4 regions of the Kocuria sp. HSID17590 genome follow, and region 2 is predicted to be linked to each of the others. Evidence: riboswitches for the same ligand, from Rfam matches in the RefSeq annotation. Region 2 holds a riboswitch; each other region holds the start of a gene.
The links. A riboswitch is a leader RNA that binds a small molecule or an ion and turns the genes downstream of it on or off. The one in region 2 is predicted to bind S-adenosylmethionine.
Positions count from the first base shown of each region.

Region 1: another riboswitch for S-adenosylmethionine. It lies ahead of D8M39_RS11465 (MetQ/NlpA family ABC transporter substrate-binding protein); the one in region 2 lies ahead of D8M39_RS01380 (AMP-binding protein).
Region 3: another riboswitch for S-adenosylmethionine. It lies ahead of D8M39_RS13170 (hypothetical protein); the one in region 2 lies ahead of D8M39_RS01380 (AMP-binding protein).
Region 4: another riboswitch for S-adenosylmethionine. It lies ahead of D8M39_RS11405 (bifunctional o-acetylhomoserine/o-acetylserine sulfhydrylase); the one in region 2 lies ahead of D8M39_RS01380 (AMP-binding protein).

Region 1 is NZ_RBMB01000042.1:5,307-7,500, reverse strand. It holds gene D8M39_RS11465 (MetQ/NlpA family ABC transporter substrate-binding protein) at 1-758, opposite strand, end outside; SAM riboswitch class IV at 853-967, opposite strand; gene dxr (1-deoxy-D-xylulose-5-phosphate reductoisomerase) at 1,019-2,194, opposite strand, start outside.
Region 2 is NZ_RBMB01000003.1:100,761-102,954, reverse strand. It holds gene D8M39_RS01385 (LLM class flavin-dependent oxidoreductase) at 1-711, opposite strand, end outside; SAM riboswitch class IV at 795-909, opposite strand; SAM riboswitch class I at 1,049-1,140, shown strand; gene D8M39_RS01380 (AMP-binding protein) at 1,134-2,194, shown strand, end outside.
Region 3 is NZ_RBMB01000004.1:130,338-132,531, forward strand. It holds gene D8M39_RS02285 (NAD(P)-dependent oxidoreductase) at 1-337, shown strand, start outside; SAM riboswitch class IV at 652-770, shown strand; partial or broken gene D8M39_RS13170 (hypothetical protein) at 816-1,232, shown strand; gene D8M39_RS02290 (MFS transporter) at 1,300-2,194, shown strand, end outside.
Region 4 is NZ_RBMB01000041.1:14,267-16,460, reverse strand. It holds gene D8M39_RS11410 (VOC family protein) at 29-667, opposite strand; SAM riboswitch class IV at 773-891, shown strand; gene D8M39_RS11405 (bifunctional o-acetylhomoserine/o-acetylserine sulfhydrylase) at 966-2,194, shown strand, end outside.

The sequences.
Region 1 (2,194 bases), on a different contig from region 2:
TCGTAGTAGAACCCGGCGACCTTCTTCAGGGTCTCGTCGTCCGCGTTGGCCTCGGTGGACGCGAAGATGTTGTCGTACACCTTGGCGCTGTCCGCCGTGGGGTCGTCCTGAGCCAGTGCGGACTCGGGCTCGAGATTGGCACGGTCGAGGAAGTCGTTGTTCACCACGGACGCGGCCACGGAGTCCATGGACAGGACGGTCTGCTCCGCGGAGACCGGGCGCACCGTGACCTTGGACTTGTCCTTGTCGACGTCCTGCTCGGTGGGGGCGATCGTGTCCTTGGTGAAGCTCACCAGGCCCTGCTGCTCGAGCAGGTTCAGCGAGCGGGACAGGTTGATCGAGTCGTTGGGAACCGCGATCTCGTCCCCCTGCTTGAAGTCGTCCACGGACTTCAGGGTCTTGGAGTACAGCCCCAGCGGGAAGATGGAGGTGGAGCCCACCGGTGTGATGGTGTCCCCGGAGTTGTTGTTGTAGTCCGCGAGGTAGGCGATGTGCTGGAACCAGTTCATGTCGATGTCCCCGCTCTTCAGGGCGGGGTTCGGCTGGCTGTAGTCGCTGAAGTCCACGAACTCCACGGTGACGTCGTTCTGCGCGGCCACTTCCTTGAAGGCGTCCTGGACCGGCGTGGCTCCCACGATGCCGATGGTGATCTTGCCGTCCGCTGCCGGGTCCGAGCTCTCGGATCCGCCGCCGCACGCGGTCAGGGTGAGGCCCAGGGTGGTGGCCAGAACGAGGGGAATCAGACGCTTGGTTCGCATGATCGTGCCTTTCCAGGGTCGGGAGTGGTTGCGCCGCGCAAACGGTCCCGCACTGGACGGAGGGTGCAGATCAGGCATGTGCCATTTCAGAGAAAAACCGCACTTGCCGTGATCGCATCGAATCGCGGCCGGATGGTCATCTGGGGCACCCCGCTACGGGAGAGGGTTGCCGTCCGGCCAGCCAGAGCTACGCGCCGGATCTCGTCATCCGCGCAGAATCGTAGCACGCGACGTGTGACGAACCGTGACGCCCCGGGACCTCAACGGCGCCCCGCAATGCGCTCGTCCGCGACACGGCGGGCCCACTGCTCGGCGGCCAGGACGTCCTCGAGACCCGGCTGCGCGACGACGTCGTGCTCCCCCAGCACCCGCTCGACCACGTCCACGATCTCCGTGAAACCCAGCTGCGAGCGGTGGAAGGCGTGGACGGCCTGCTCGTTGGCCGCGTTGAACACCGCCGGTGCCGTGCCGCCGGTGGTTCCCGCGCTCTTCATGAGCTCCACGGCGGGGAACGCCACCGGGTCCAGCGGCTCGAAGGTCCACTCGGCCGCCCGCGTCCAGTCGCACGCGGCGGCCGCGCCCGGCACACGGTGGGGCCAGCCGAGGCCGAGCGCGATGGGAAGGCGCATGTCCGGCGGCGAGACCTGCGCGAGGGTGGAGCCGTCCACGAACTGGACCATGGAGTGCACCACGGACTGCGGGTGGACGGTGACGTCGATCCGCTCCAGCGGCACGTCAAAGAGCAGGCTCGCCTCCAGCACCTCCAGGGCCTTGTTCACCATGGTCGCGGAGTTGGTGGTCACCATCACGCCCATGTCCCACGTGGGGTGGCGCAGCGCCTGCTCGGGGGTCACCTCCGCCAGCTGCGCGCGCGTCATCCCGCGGAACGGACCGCCGGAGGCCGTCAGCACCAGGCGGTCCACCTCCGCGGCCGTGCCGGAGCGCAGCGCCTGGGCAATTGCGGAGTGCTCCGAGTCCACCGGGATCAGGGCGTCCGTGAGTCCAGTGGCCGCCGCCGCGCGCTTGACGAGCGGGCCGCCGGCGATCAGCGACTCCTTGTTGGCCAGCGCCACCCGCCGACCCGCCCCGAGCGCGGCCAGCGTGGGAGCGAGTCCGATGCTGCCGGTGATCCCGTTGAGCACCAGGTCCGCGCCCTCCCACGCCGCGATCCGCTCCGCGGCGTCCGAGCCGTGCAGGATCTCGGGCACGGGCGACGACGACGCGCGGGCGGCGGCCGTGAGCGCCTCGCGCAGGCGGGCGGCGTCGTCCGCGGAACCGCTCGTACCCACGGCCCGCACCCGGAAGGCGACGGCCTGGCGGGCCAGCAGATCCAGGTTGGACCTGCCTGCAGCGAGGGCGACGACTTCGAACGGCGAGTGACCTACACCCTCCCCCGGCCTGCGCAGCCCGGCGGCCTCCGCGACGACGTCCAGGGC
Region 2 (2,194 bases):
GGCGAACGCCTGCCCGCGCGAAGACGCACCCGCCTGGAAGATCAGGGGCGTGCGCTGCGGGGACGGCTCGGTCAGCCCCGCCCCGGGAACCGTGAAGTGCTCGCCGGTGTGGCGGATGGGGTGCACCTTGGTGGGGTCCGCGTAGACGCCGGACTCGCGGTCCTTCACCACGGCGTCGTCCTCCCAGGAGCCCTCCCAGAGCTTGTAGCAGACGTCCAGGAACTCCTCCGCGATCTCGTAGCGCTGATCGTGCTCGATCTGGCGCGGCAGCCCCTGGTTCTCGGCGGCCGAGGGCAGGTAGGAGGTGACCACGTTGAAACCCACGCGGCCACGTGTGAGGTGGTCCAGCGTGGCGAACTTCCGGGCGAGCGTGTACGGCTGCTCGTAGGTGACCGCGCTCGTGACGCCGAAGCCCAGGTGCTCGGTCACGGCCGCCATGGCCGAGACCTGCATGAACGGGTCGTTGACCGGGACCTGCGCGCCGTCCCGCACGGCCGGGGCCGCGGAGTTGCGGTAGATGTCGTAGATCCCGACGACGTCCGCGAGGAAGAGCGCGTCGAACTTGCCCTTCTCCAGCAGCCGGGCCAGGTTCGTCCAGTACTCCAGGGTGTTGTACTCGGTGGCCCGGGACCGCGGGTGCCGCCACAGCCCGAAGCTCTGGTGGTCCACACAGGTCATGTCGAACGCGTTGACGGAGATCCGCTTGCTCATGTGCCGGTTCCTCGAAGATGACGCGACCCGCGCCCGTGCACCGCCCGCGGCGGCCATCAGCGGGTCCAGCGCGCGTGTGTGCGGCGCCGTACTTGCCGCATGCGGTGTGCCATGCGGCCCGATCCTCACCTGGGGCACCCCGCTACGGGAGAGGGTTGCCGTCCGACAAGCCAGGGCTGAACGTCGGAACTCGTGATCGTCTCGGTCCAGAGTCTAACCACGCCCCTCGCCGGGCGAAGCCCCACGTGACGCCGCATGACCCCGCACGCCACCGATCCCCGTGGGCTGTCTCACACCAACTTGCATCCCCGCTCCGGGTGCCCGTTGAATGAGGGCGTTCCCATCCGGAGCGGCTGAGAGACCTGGCTCGTCGACGTCGCAGCAACCGGCCCCACGCGGGCGAGGTGCTAATGCCAGGAACGATGGAGTTGATCGACATTTCTGCGTTCGCATACTCGGACCCCCACGCCCCCACCTCGAATCCCGCGCTCGTCTCGGACGAGGCGCGCGTCGCGTTCTGGGCGGAGCAGGCCGGCAGGCTGGACTGGGCCGAGCCGTGGCACACCACCCACCGCTTCGAGAAGCCCCGGCGCACCGGGGCGGACGAGGACGGCAACCCCACCTACACGGTCCCGGAGATCGCGTGGTTCGAGGGCGGGAAACTCAACGTGTCCTACAACTGCGTGGACCGTCACGTGGCGGCCGGGCGGGGCAACCACGTGGCCCTGTACTTCGAGGGCGAGCCCGGGGACCGTGCGGTCTACACCTACGCGGACCTGCAGCGGGAGGTCTGCAAAGCCGCCAACGCCCTGCTGGACCTCGGCGTGGAGAAGGGCGACCGCGTGGTGGTCTACCTGCCCGTGATCCCCGAGACGGTCGTCATCACGCTGGCGTGCGCGCGGATCGGAGCGGTGCACTCGCTGGTCTTCGGCGGGTTCTCGGCGGAGGCGCTGAAGTTCCGCGTGGAGGACACCGGAGCCAAGGTGCTGGTGACCACGGACGGGCAGAACCGGCGCGGCGTCGTCGTCCCCGTCAAGGAGGCCGCGGACGAGGCGTGCAGCGGCGAGAACTCGATCGAGCACGTGGTGGTGGTGCGCCGCACCTCCCGCCCAGGCCGCACCGACCTGCCGCGGGGCACGCGCGGGCTGCGCTCCAAGGACCAGGAACTGGTGCCGTGGACGCCCGGGCGGGACGTGTGGTGGGACGAGCTCACCGCGCGCGCCTCCGAGGTCCACGAGCCCGAGGCGTTCGACGCGGAGACCCCGCTGTTCATCATCTACACGTCCGGGACCACGGGGAAGCCCAAGGGCCTGGTCCACACGATGGGCGGATACCTGGTGCAGACGGCATATACCCACGCGCTCATGTTCGACCTCCTGCCGGACGTCCCGGAGGCGAGCGGCATCCTGCGCCCGGACGAGCTGTCCGCCGTGAACGACCCCGCCAAGGTGGACTCGACCGTCCACTGGTGCACCGCGGACCT
Region 3 (2,194 bases), on a different contig from region 2:
CGCGGGCTCCATGCGGGTCAGCGAGGGCGGCCCGAAGGTCTACGACGCCCCGGACTTCAACCCCGAGTGGCGCCGGGACTCGGTGGAGATCGAGGCCGTGATGGCCGATCTGGCAGCGACCCCCGAGTCCTTCGACTGGTTCGTGATCTCCCCCGCAGGCGAGTTCGGCGCGTGGAACCCCGGCGAGCGCACCGGTTCCTACCGCACGAGCAGCGAGGTGCTGCTCACCGACGAGTCGGGGCGTTCGGTGATCTCCGGGGCGGACTTCGGGGAGGCGTTCCTCGACGAGGTGGAGCGCCCCGCCCACCACCGCGAGCGCTTCGGGGTGGCCTACTGAGCGGTCGACGACGGCGCGCGGCCCGCAGCCGGCGCGGGCGGCGGGGTGGGGCGTGGGTGGCGGGTGGCGCGCTGCTGGGCCGCGTGGCAAGGCGCCCCAGCTTCTTCAGCACCCGCGCGCACACCGTTCCCGCCTCCCCTGCGTCCTCGGCTCCCCCGGACCCCAGCAGTGCCTCAGTACCCCAGACCCCACTGCCCCAGACCCACGCACCCTTGCTGCGCCCACGGTGCCCCCAATCCGTGTCGCGCGGCGTCATGCGCGGCGGGCCCCGGGTTGTCCTCCCCGCGGCGTGTGTGGTTGTGTGACCGAACAGGAATCACGAGTTCCGGCCCAACAGCCCTGGCTGGCCGGACGGCAACCCTCTGACGCTGTCGTGGGGTGCCCCAGGTGATGATTCGGCCCGTGACCACACCGGTGCGGGCAAGGACGGCGTCCGGTTCCCCTGCGCTTCGTGACGCCTCGGTCTGAAGGACTGTTCATGGGCAACGCCGCACCCGGCCGCACCGACGAGACTCTTCTCTCCCGCCCCGCGGGCCCCGTTCCATCGAGTGGCGGGCACGACGACGCCGCACGCACCGCCGCTGCCGGGGCGCAGCTCCCTGGCACACCTCTCTCCTCTAACCCCAGCGCCCCTCCCGGCACCACCCCCGGCGTGTCTCCCGCTGCTGCTCCCGCCACCCTGCGGGCCGCGGGTGCGGCGGTGCGCTCGAAGAAGCGGGTGCTGGCGGCGTCGTTCGTGGGCACGACCATCGAGTGGTACGACTTCTACCTCTACGGGGCGGCGGCCGCCCTGGTGTTCAACCACTACTTCTTCCCGCAGGGTTCGGGCGTGGGGACGGTGATCGCCTCGTTCGCGACCTTCGCGATCGCGTTCTTCTTCCGTCCGCTGGGCGGGATCGTCGCGGGCCACCTGGGGGACCGGATCGGACGCAAGGCGCTGCTCGTGGCCTCCCTGCTGGCGGATGGGGCTGGCGACCACGGCGATCGGCCTGCTGCCCGGTTTCGATCGGATCGGCTGGGCCGCGGTGGTGCTGCTGGTGGCCTGCCGCATCCTGCAGGGGCTCTCCGCGGGGATGGAGTGGGGTGGTTCGGCCGTGCTGTCGGTGGAGCACGCCCCCTCCGGGCTGCGGGGGCTGTTCGGCTCGTTCACGCAGGTCGGCTCGGCGGCGGGGATGCTGCTGTCCACCGCGTTCTTCGCCGTGGTGCAGGCCGCGACCACCCCGGAGCAGTTCCAGGCGTGGGGCTGGCGGGTGCCGTTCCTGTTCTCGGCGGTGCTCGTGGTGATCGGGCTGGTCATCCGCGCCGGTGTCACGGACGCCGAGGAGTTCCGCGAGGTCAGGGCGGAGGAGAAGCGCGCCGTCTCCCCCGTGCGCGAGGTGCTGCGCGAGTACCCCCGCGGGGTGATCGTGTGCATCGGCCAGCGCATGGTCCAGCCGGCGATCTTCTCGATCCTCACGGTCTACACCCTCACCTACGTGACCCAGCACCGCGGTCAGAGCCAGTGGGTCATGGTCTCCATCCTGATCGCGGCGGCGGTGGGCATCGTGGGCGGACCCCTGTGGGGGTGGCTCTCGGACCGTGTGGGCCGCCGCCGGATCTCCGGGATCGCGGCCGCGCTGGTCGGCGTGTTCGTGTGGCCCTACTTCCTCTTCCTCGACCACGGCCCGCTGGCCCTGCTGCCGTTCATGTACCTCGTGGGCCTGGCCGTGCTGCACGACAGCATCTACGGCCCCCAGGCCGCGCTGTTCGCCGAGCAGTTCCCCGTGCACCTGCGCTACTCGGGAGTCTCCCTGGGCTACCAGGTGGGCACGATCCTCTCGGGCGGACTGACCCCCATGATCGCCGCGTGGCTCGTGG
Region 4 (2,194 bases), on a different contig from region 2:
TCGAACCCGGAGGGCTCGGTGCCCCGGATCAGATGGTGACGGGCCCGTCCGGCGTGCCGAAGGTGACCGCCAGAAGACCGGGCGTGCCGTGGGGAGCGGACCACGTGACGTCCACCGAGCGCAGGACGTCCTCCACGGGGCCGCCGAGCCAGTCCGTCACCCGCTCGGGGGAACCAGCGATCTCCATGCCGGTCAGGCTGACGTCCGTGAGGCGCGCCTGCGAGGGGTGCATCTCGTCCGCGGAGTCGAAGTGGATCATGAACGGCAGCTGCGGATCCGCGATCAGGCCCTTGACGCCGATCTGGTGCCAGTCCAGGCGGCGGCCGTCCGGGAAGATCCGGCCGCCCGGCGCGGAGGGTCGGCCCAGCTTCTGCTCGAACGGGGCAAGGTCCGGGACCTCCACGACCCACCCGAGCCAGCCGCCGCCGGCCTCCGAACGTGCACGCACGGCCTGCCCGAACGGCGCCTTGTCCGCGGCGGGGTGCTCCAGCACGGTCACGACCTCCACGTACTGGTGGTCTGTCAGCGGCAGGATCATGTTCCGGGTGCCGAAGCGGGGATGGACCCCGCCCTTCACCGGCTCGATCCCCAACCGGTCCGCGATGCGTTCGGTGGTGGCCTCCAGGCCGTCCGGCTGTGCTGCGAAGGAAACGTGGTCCAGCTTCATGCAGTCATCGTGGCACCCGTCACACGGGCCTCCAAATCCTCGGGTGCAACACTGCGGACACCGGACTTGACGTGGCAGCGGCCGGGTTCCCAAACTGGAGGTCTAGGTCACGAGAGTCAGCGTCAAGCCCCAGCTTGCTGACCGGCAACCCTCCCACCGCGGCGGGGTGCCCTGGGTGAAGACCTGGCCGGGACGTCCTCCGACGCCCACGGCAAGCGCGGGCCACCGGTCGCCCGTTCGTGCGGGCACCGTGCGGACAGTCGCCTGGCCCCTAATCCTTCCGAGAAGGCGAATGGCCATGAGCACAGCACCCACCCCCGACAACCCCCAGGACTGGGCGTTCGAGACACGGCAGATCCACGCGGGGCAGAACCCGGACCCCGTGACGGGTTCACGGGCCCTGCCCATCCACCAGACCTCGTCCTTCGTGTTCCCTGACGCGCACACCGCCGCGGCCCGGTTCGCGCTGCAGGACATGGGCCCCATCTACTCCCGCCTGACCAACCCCACCACCGAGGTGGTGGAGAACCGCCTCGCCTCCCTGGAAGGGGGAGTGGGGGCGCTGATGGTCTCCTCCGGGCAGGCCGCCGCAACCCTGGCCGTGCTCAACCTGGGCGGGGCGGGCACGCACGTGGTGGCCAGCCCGTCCCTCTACGGCGGCTCGTACAACCTGCTGCGCCACACGCTGCCGCGGTTGGGAGTGGAGACCACGTTCGTGGCGGACCCGGACGATCCGCAGCAGTGGCGGGATGCCGTGCGGCCCTCCACCGTGGCGTTCTTCGGAGAGATGATCCCCAATCCCCGCAACGACGTCCTGGACGTGGAGACCGTTGCCGGGATCGCCCACGAGGCCGGGGTGCCGCTGATCGTGGACAATACCGTGGCCACCCCGTACCTGGTGCGGCCCATCGAGTGGGGCGCGGACATCGTGCTGCACTCGGGCACCAAGTTCCTGGGCGGTCATGGCACGGCGATCGGCGGATTCATCGTGGACGCGGGGCGCTTCGACTACGGCGCGGACCCGGAGCGGTTCCCGGGCTTCAGTCAACCGGACCCTACGTACAACGGCCTGGTGTACGCGCGGGATCTGGGGGAGGGCGGAGCCTTCGGCGTCAACCTGTCCTACGTGCTCAAGGCCCGTGTGCAGCTGCTGCGTGACCTGGGCGCATCCATCTCCCCGTTCAACGCCTTCCTCATCGAGCAGGGGATCGAGACGCTGTCACTGCGCGTGGAACGCCACGTTGACAACGCCCAGCGGGTGGCGGAGTGGCTCGAGGCCCGCCCCGAAGTGCGCTCGGTGTCCTACGCGGGGCTGTCGTCCTCGCCGTGGCACGGGCGGGCTCGCAAGTACGCCCCCCGAGGAGCCGGTTCCGTCCTCGGTTTCGTGCTGGAGGGCGGCAAGGAGGCGGGAATCTCGTTCGTGGACGCGCTGAGCCTGCACTCCAACGTGGCGAACATCGGGGACGTGCGGTCCCTGGTGATACACCCGGCGTCGACGACACACGCGCAGCTCTCCGAGGACGAGCA